One region of the Limnohabitans sp. TEGF005 genome, then DNA from elsewhere that is predicted to be linked to it. Evidence: predicted binding sites of a transcription regulator. Region 1 holds the regulator's gene; the other holds the start of a gene.
The links. Region 1 encodes HrcA, which represses chaperone genes, less so after heat shock. Its sites were predicted from a motif close to TTAGCACTCNNNNNNNNNGAGTGCTAA; they were not measured.

Region 1 (4,348 bases):
TGGGTCGATGGGAATCGGCTTTGAGTGCCTGCACCAACGTCGCCTCAAACGCGCTGAGCTTGGTGAATCCGCTTTGCCTTTTGTACTTGGGAGCCTGGTCGCCAGGGGCTTTGAGCCATTTTTTGACCGTGTTGCGCGACAGTCCCGTGCGCTTGGCAATCTCGCTGTTGGAGAGTTGCTCGCGCAACTTCATGCGCCTGACCTTACCTATCATTTCCATGGTGATCACCTTCTATCTCTCCTGCTGAATATTTCAGCAGGCCAGTTGAACACCCTGGTCAATTTTGAGTCGGCACTCCTAGGTTTAGATGGTCAGTTTTCGGTCGGCGGCAACAATGCTTGCGCCCATACGGTCGTAAACCTTCGGAAACAGCAGCGACGCGACCATCAGCGGCGGCGCGATAACGAGCACGGTCGGCAGGTGCCGCGCGCGAAGACTGTATGTGTCAAAGAGTTGGTCGAGTTCCATCTGTTGTGGATACTAAGATGCAGTTAACTTTAGCATGTATTAAAACAAAGAGGCTCAATAATGGCCGCCTCAGTTACTTTCTTCCCTGTCGACTGCGGCGACATGTCGCTGCTGAAGTTGGCTGACTCGACGGGCAACGACCGTTCTCGTCGACATCAACATCCGTGCTGTGGCCAACTGCGACGATTAAACCGCGCACGTGGGCCAATGTCGTGTATTCACGATCGCCGACATAGGCCACCGCAACTCGACCGACCGCCTTCAGCCTAAACACGCCTGTTCGGGCTCTGCCGTCCTAAATCAGCAATGAATTTTGTACCTTAGTCATTTATGGGACGCAAAATTCACATCAAACTCCCTAGTCCGAACCCGCATGAATCCTGGGTCGCGCCCTTGGATACGACCAAGAGAAAACAGAGAAAGAGAGAGATTTCTGGGCAAAAAATGGCCCGTTCCCGATTTCCTGACCATTCACGGCCAAGAGATTTTTTCAAGAATGGCGCAATTACAGGGCCACAGCAGGCTCCATGAACGGTATGGAGAACAGTTCACGGGTGATAAATGGTAGGGCGTCACGGACTTGAACCGTGGACCAAAGGATTCTGGTTTGTGTGACTTTCGCCACTCCCTGGACTATGCCTTCATCGTAGCTTTCGCCTTAGACGGGCGCCGTCTAGTCTCTACACCTTCACAGTGATTTCTCACTGCGCTTGGCTCGGCATTGGCGTATGCATCGCTGCACTTAGCTTTCACCGAATTTGACGCCATTCACGCGAGGAGTTTCCTGCCTCGGTGCACAATTTTTATGAGTCCTCTGCTCTAACCAACTGAGCTAACGCCCCACTACAGCTGCTGATTGTAGTCGGGCCACACGGCCATTTATTTAGACTGGCTCAACGCGTTGCTGACCAAGCGCGAGGTGATGTTGACGATCTGAATCATTCGGTCGTAGGGCATGCGGGTCGGGCCGATCACGCCCAAGGTGCCCACAATCTGGCCATCCACCTCATAAGGGGAGCTGACGACCGACAGTTCCTGCATGGGCACGATCTGGCTCTCGCCGCCTATATAAATACGCACACCCTCGGCCTGGCTGGACACATCCAACAAGCGCATGAGCTGGGTTTTTTGCTCAAAAAGATCAAACGCCCTGCGCAAATGCCCCATGTCACTGGAAAAGTCGCTCACCGACAACAAGTTGCGCTCGCCCGCGATGACCACTTCGTTTTGGTCTTCGGCCAAAGCCTCGGTGCTGACCTTGACGGCCGCCTGCATGAGCGTGGCGATTTCGCTTTGCAAACTGACCAGTTCTTGCTGCACCCGGCTGCGCACTTGCTCAATGGCCATGCCGGCGTAGTGCGAGTTGAGGAAATTCGAAGTTTCCAGCAGCTGACTTTGGGAGTAGTCCGTCTCCGTCAACAAGATCCTGTTTTGAACATCGCCCTCAGGGGAAACAATGATCACCAACAAACGGCGCTCGGACAATCGCAGAAACTCGATGTGACGAAACACAGACGGTCTGCGCGGCGTCATGACCACGCCCACAAAGTGGGACAAGTTCGACAACAAATTGGCTGCGCTGGCAATCACCCTTTGCGGTTGGTCTGGCGTCAGCGCCGGAGTCTCCAGACCATCGCGCTGAACCGTGAGCATGGTGTCCACAAAGAGCCGGTAACCTCGGCTGGTCGGAATGCGCCCGGCAGAGGTGTGCGGGCTGGCAATCAGACCCAGCTCCTCCAGGTCCGACATGACGTTTCGGATGGTGGCGGGCGACAAGTCCAGGCCCGAGGCTTTGGAGAGCGTGCGCGAGCCCACGGGTTGGCCGTCCGCGATATAGCGTTCAACCAGCGCTTTGAGCAATAACTTGGCACGATCATCTAGCATCCGGTCATTTTAATGATGTAATTTGCGGATGAGATCCAAATTCCGTCACGTTGCGCTCTTTGGCAAGTACCACACCACCGCCCACGGTGGGGGGCTTGAGAGTTCGCGACGTGTTCTGGACGATGTGGCCCAGTTCCTGACACGCCAAGGTTGCGATGTGGTGCTGGACAAAGAGACCGCCCTGCACACCGGCCTGAACCAATACCCCATGCTGGAGATGGCCGAGATCGGCAAGCAGTGCGATTTGGGTTTGGTGATTGGCGGCGACGGCACCATGCTGGGCATTGGTCGCCAGATGGCCCGCTACGCCCTGCCCCTGATCGGCATCAACCAGGGGCGTCTCGGCTTCATCACGGACATCCCGATTCAAAGCTACCAAGATGTGCTGCAGCCTATGCTGCAAGGCAATTACCAGACCGAAGACCGCAGCTTGTTGCAAGCTCACGTCATGCGTGACCAGCGCAGCGTGTTCAGCGCTTTGGCCATGAACGACGTGGTCGTCAACCGAGGCGGCACCTCCGGCATGGTGGAGCTGCGCGTCGAAGTCGATGGCCGCTTTGTGGCCACCCAGCGTGCTGACGGCCTGATCATCGCCACGCCCACGGGCTCCACCGCTTATTCACTGTCGGTGGGCGGCCCATTGATGCACCCGTCCATTGGTGGCTGGGTCATGGCCCCCATCGCACCGCACACCTTGTCTAACCGCCCGATCGTGTTGCCAGAATCGTCAGAGATCAGCATCGAAATCGTGGCTGGGCGCTACGTCAGCGCCAACTTTGACATGCAATCGCTGGCCGAACTGATGCTGGGTGACCGCATCACGGTGCAACGATCCGAGCACAAAGTGCGCTTTTTGCACCCCGCAGGCTGGAACTACTTTGACACCTTGCGCAAAAAAATGCACTGGAACGAGGGCGTTTAAGCCGTGGCACTGACGCACATCACCCTGCGCGACTTTGTGATCGTGCACGAACTCGAACTCGATCTGGGCAGCGGCTTCAGCGTGCTGACCGGCGAAACCGGTGCTGGCAAATCCATCTTGATTGACGCTCTGCAACTGGCCTTGGGTGCCCGCGCCGAATCGGGTGTGGTGCGCGAAGGCGCCAACCGCTGCGAAGTCTGCGCCGAATTCGAGCCCACGCACGCCATCCAAGCTTGGCTCGAAGCCGCCGGTTTTGATGCCAACGCCGAATTGCTGCTGCGCCGCACGGTGGACACCTCGGGCAAAAGCCGCGCCTGGATCAATGGCAGCCCGGCCACCGCCACACAATTGCGTGAACTGGGCGAACAACTGCTGGACATCCATGGCCAACACGCCTGGCAAAGCCTGACCCGACCCGACGCGGTGCGTGGCCTGCTCGACGCCTATGCGGGCACCGATATCCGACCACTCAAAGCCGCGTGGCAAGTTTGGCGACAAGCCCAACAAGCCCTGGCCGAAGCCCAGCAAGCGCAAAGCACATTGGCCAACGAACGCGAACGGCTGGCCTGGCAAATTGGTGAACTGGAAAAACTCAATCCCCAAGCGGGCGAATGGCAAGACCTGAGCGCACAGCACAGCCGCTTGGCCAACGCGCAGGCCTTGATCGACGGGGCCAACCAAGCCACCCTTTTGCTCGAAGGCGATGACGAGGGCGGCGCGTTGCGCCAGTTGTCACGCGCCATTCAAACACTGCAGTCGCTGGGGCAATTTGAGCCTGAGTTCCATGCGCTGGCCGACCTGCTGACCTCGGCCCAAGCCCAAACCGAAGACGTGGCACACAGCCTGCACAGCTACTTGCGCAAAACCGACCTTGACCCAGCACACCTGGCCCAACTCGACGAACGCATGGGCCAGTGGTTGTCGCTGGCTCGCCGCTACAAAAAAACACCCGACGAATTGCCTCTGACACGCCAATCGTGGCGTCAAGAATTGGCCCAACTCGATGCCGCGGCCGATCTGAACAGCCTACAAAAAGCCGAACAAGCCGCACAAACAGCCTGCATGAAAGAAGC
Region 2 (4,348 bases), 1.4 Mb from region 1:
GGCGGCGTTGAAGCCGTAGTTGCCTTTGCCGGCCAACACCGCGTTCACCACCACCGATGGCTCGCCACCGGCGTTGTACACGATCTCGCGCAGAGGCGCTTCGATGGCTTTCAACACCAACTTGATACCAGCTTCTTGGTCAGCGTTGTCGCCTTTGATGACGCCAGCGGTTTGACGTGCACGCAGCAATGCCACGCCGCCGCCAGCCACGATGCCTTCTTCCACAGCAGCGCGGGTCGCGTGCAGGGCGTCTTCAACGCGGGCTTTCTTTTCTTTCATTTCGACTTCGGTGGCTGCGCCAACCTTGATCACGGCAACACCGCCAGCCAACTTGGCCACGCGCTCTTGCAGCTTTTCGCGGTCGTAGTCAGAAGTGGCTTCTTCGATTTGCACGCGCACTTGTTTGACGCGGGCTTCGATGTCAATAGCTGCACCAGCGCCGTCGATGATGATGGTGTTTTCTTTGCCCACTTCGATGCGCTTGGCTTGGCCCAGATCGGCCAAAGTCACTTTTTCGAGTGTCAAGCCCACTTCTTCAGCGATCACTTTGCCGCCGGTCAAGATAGCGATGTCTTCCAACATGGCTTTGCGACGGTCACCAAAGCCAGGGGCCTTGACAGCCACGACCTTCAAGATGCCGCGGATGGTGTTGACCACCAAAGTCGCCAAGGCTTCGCCTTCGACTTCTTCAGCAATGATCAACAAAGGACGGCCAGCTTTGGCAACGGCTTCCAATGTAGGCAGCAGATCGCGGATGTTGCTGATCTTCTTGTCGAACAACAACACGAAGGGGTTGTCCAGCAAGGCTGCTTGCTTTTCGGGGTTGTTGATGAAGTAAGGCGACAGGTAGCCGCGGTCGAATTGCATGCCTTCAACGATGTCGAGTTCGTTGTCCAAAGACTTGCCGTCTTCGACAGTGATCACGCCTTCTTTGCCCACTTTGTCCATGGCTTTGGCGATGATGTCGCCGATGCTGTGGTCGCTGTTGGCAGAGATCGAGCCGACTTGGGCGATTTCTTTGGTCGTTGTGGTGGCCTTGGTGGCTTTCTTCAACTCTTCGATCAAAGCGGCAACCGCTTTGTCGATGCCGCGCTTCAGGTCCATGGGGTTCATGCCTGCAGCCACGTATTTCATGCCTTCGCGCACGATGGCTTGAGCCAACACGGTCGCGGTGGTTGTGCCGTCACCAGCGTTGTCAGACGTCTTGGAAGCGACTTCCTTGACCATCTGCGCGCCCATGTTTTGCAGCTTGTCTTTGAGTTCGATTTCCTTGGCCACAGACACACCGTCTTTGGTCACGGTAGGGGCGCCGAAAGAACGCTCCAGAACCACGTTACGGCCCTTAGGGCCCAGAGTCACTTTGACCGCGTTGGCCAAAATGTTCACGCCTTCAACCATGCGTGCGCGGGCTTCGCCGCCGAAAATTACGTCTTTTGCTGCCATTTTGATAGCTCCTGAATTAAATTGATTTGATCAGTTGAGGACAGAGCGAACGGGCGCTTCGCGCGTCGTTCGGTCTGTCCCGCAAGTTATTCCACTACCGCGAACAGGTCTTCTTCTTTCATGACCAACAGCTCGTCGCCGTCGACCTTGACGGTCTGGCCGCTGTATTTGCCGAACAGCACGCGGTCGCCGACTTTCACGGTCAAGGCTTTCAGATCGCCTTTGTCGTTGGTTTTGCCAGGGCCGACGGCCAAGACTTCACCTTGGTCTGGCTTTTCAGCAGCCGAATCGGGGATCACGATGCCCGAGGCTGTTTTGGTTTCGCTTTCGATACGCTTGACGATCACGCGATCGCCCAAAGGACGCAGTTTCATGGAATCTCCTGGATTTGAAACAAGGGTTGAAAAACAAAAGCACCTGAAAAGGGTGCTGCTGAAATCTGAGGAGAAGGGCGCTTGTTAGCACTCAACTCCATCGAGTGCTAATGATAAGGGCATTTGGACTCATTTCAAGTGCTAAGCCGCCATTGGGGTGTTTTCACGGAGGGTGTTTGTCTCATCCGAATCTGCGTCGTGGGCGTGCGCCGTGCCCAAAAGGTAGCCAAAAACCAGGTCGGTGCTGATGTCGCCCTCAAACAGGCTGATTTTTGGGGACAGGTGCAAAGGGCTGCTGGGCGGCAGTTCTCTGCTGTTGTAAACGACGATGTGGGCGTTGTGCATCAGTTTTTCTTGCAAATCAAGCGGCGAAGCGTGCAGCCACGGAATCCGGGCATCGATGAAAAAAGCCCCCACAGTCTGGTGAATGCCCAACAGATCCAAGGGGTGGGTGATGACCTTGACCTGCTCCCATTGGCCCAATTTGCCCAAAGCGGCGGGTTGGTGCTGGCTGTCGTGCAAAACGCAAATCAAGGGTCTGACGACCTCGGTGGTTGAAGTCTGGCAGCCATGCTGCTTGCAATACTGGCTGAGAGACGAGGACAAAATTCGGCGGTGTCCCCCTTGCGTGATAAAGGCTTTGAAGACGCCGTTTTCCACCATGCGTTGGACGGTGCCTACCGACAGGCCCAGCACTTTGGCTGCTTGGCTGGTGCTGAAATAGGCTTGATTGATGTGGGTGTTTTTCATGGTGGATTCTTCAAGTGAGCCGTGCAAAGAGAGGTTTGAAGTTTTTGGGACCTTTGAATGTTATGGCGCGCTTTGCTGTCGCGGTGGGGCATGAACCGGTAGCGGAATGAACAAAAACAGGTAGCTGTCCCCCGCCTTCTCCGGTTTGTCGATGTCGTTGTCAGTTCAGGGCAAAATCACCCCCCATGCTCAGTTGGTTCCGTTTCTTTTCCCGATGGCCTTTGTGGGCCCTGCACGCTCTTGGCAGCGTGGGGGGCTGGCTGGCTTGGTGTTTTTCGGGGCATTACAGACGTCGGTTTTTGGACAATGCGCGCCGCGCAGGTCTGGGCTGGGGCGCTGTTTGGCAAGCCGTGGGGCAAGCCGGACGCATGTCGGCCGAATTGCCGCGTTTGTGGCTGGGCAGCACGCCGCCCGTGGTTTGGGCCGATGACCGCGCCGCTGTGGAGGCGTATGCCAGCGGCCAAGGCGTGTTGTTCTTGACCCCGCACATGGGTTGCTTCGAGATCACGGCCCAGGCCTTGGCCTTGCGGTTTTCTGCGCAACACGGCCCTTTGACGGTGCTGTACCGTCCCGCCCGCCATGCCGGTTTGGGCGAAGTCATGACGTTGGCCCGCCAGCGCACTGGGCTGGAAGCGGTGCCCACTACTTTGGCGGGCGTTCGGAGCATGATCAAGGCGCTGCGTTCGGGGCGTGCGGTGGGTTTGCTGCCTGACCAGGTTCCGCCTGAAGGCATGGGGCAGTGGGCCTCCTTCTTTGGCCAGTCGGCTTACACCATGACCCTGGCCGCCCGGCTGGCTTTGCAAACCGGTGCCCGCGTGGTGTTGATCTGGGGCGAGCGCTTGCCATGGGGGCGCGGCTACCGTTTGCACACCCAGGCCTTGGGTCATGCCCTGTCAGACGATCTGGACACTGCGGTGGTGCAGATCAACCAGGCCATGGAGGCCTTGATCCTGCAATGCCCTTCGCAGTACATCTGGGGCTATGCCCGTTACAAGAATCCCCGGCAGGCCCAGGCCTGAGCTGAAATCCCATGGTGAATTTGCTGATCGCTCTTTTGCGCCTTTTTGCGCGCCTGCCTTTGTCTTGGGTCAGGGCTGCTGGCTATGGGCTGGGCTGGCTGTTGTGGCATGTGGCTGGCAAGCGCCGCCGGATTGTGCAGGTCAATTTGCAAAAGTGCCTGCCTGAGTTGTCCGCCGCCGAACGCGAGGCTTTGGCCTTTCGGCACTTGATTTCGTTTGGACAGTCGGTGATGGACCGTGCCTGGCTTTGGCACGCGCCCGAGGCTTTGGTGCGGCAACGCCTGCGCTGGGTGGGCGACTTGCCTGCTTTGCAAGCGCCAGGCCCCTTGGTCATGTTTGCCCCGCATTTTGTCGGTCTGGATGCGGGCGGCCTGGCGGTATCGTTGGATGTGCCCGGGCCGGTGGCTTTCATTTTTGTGGGGCAGTCGCGTCCGGCGGTCGAGGCTTGGGTGCGCCAAGGGCGTGAGCGGTCAGGCAATGTACGGCCCTATTTTCGGCATCAGGGCATGCGCCAAATTTTGGCGGGCATCAAAAAAGGCGAGCCTTTGCACCTTTCGCCCGACATGGACTTTGGGCGCACGGAGTCGATTTTTGTGCCCTTCATGGGCGTCGAAAAAGCAGCCACAGTGCCCTCGCTGTCGCGTTTGTCCAAGGTGGTCGGTGCCCGCGTGGTGCCGGTGGTCACGCGCATGACGCCTGCGGGCTACGACATCGAGGTGCATGCGCCACTGGACAACTTCCCCACGGCCGATCTGGTGCAGG

Region 2: the regulator HrcA is predicted to act here: its motif matches at 1,902-1,928, upstream of groES (co-chaperone GroES).

What each region holds. Positions count from the first base shown of each region.
Region 1 is NZ_AP029226.1:2,030,293-2,034,640, forward strand. It holds gene istA (IS21 family transposase) at 1-220, opposite strand, end outside; gene ACZ5RG_RS09775 (hypothetical protein) at 305-469, opposite strand; gene hrcA (heat-inducible transcriptional repressor HrcA) at 1,349-2,353, opposite strand; gene ACZ5RG_RS09785 (NAD kinase) at 2,382-3,275, shown strand; gene recN (DNA repair protein RecN) at 3,279-4,348, shown strand, end outside.
Region 2 is NZ_AP029226.1:340,096-344,443, forward strand. It holds gene groL (chaperonin GroEL) at 1-1,443, opposite strand, end outside; gene groES (co-chaperone GroES) at 1,530-1,817, opposite strand; gene ACZ5RG_RS01565 (helix-turn-helix domain-containing protein) at 1,959-2,567, opposite strand; gene ACZ5RG_RS01570 (lysophospholipid acyltransferase family protein) at 2,753-3,586, shown strand; gene ACZ5RG_RS01575 (LpxL/LpxP family acyltransferase) at 3,598-4,348, shown strand, end outside.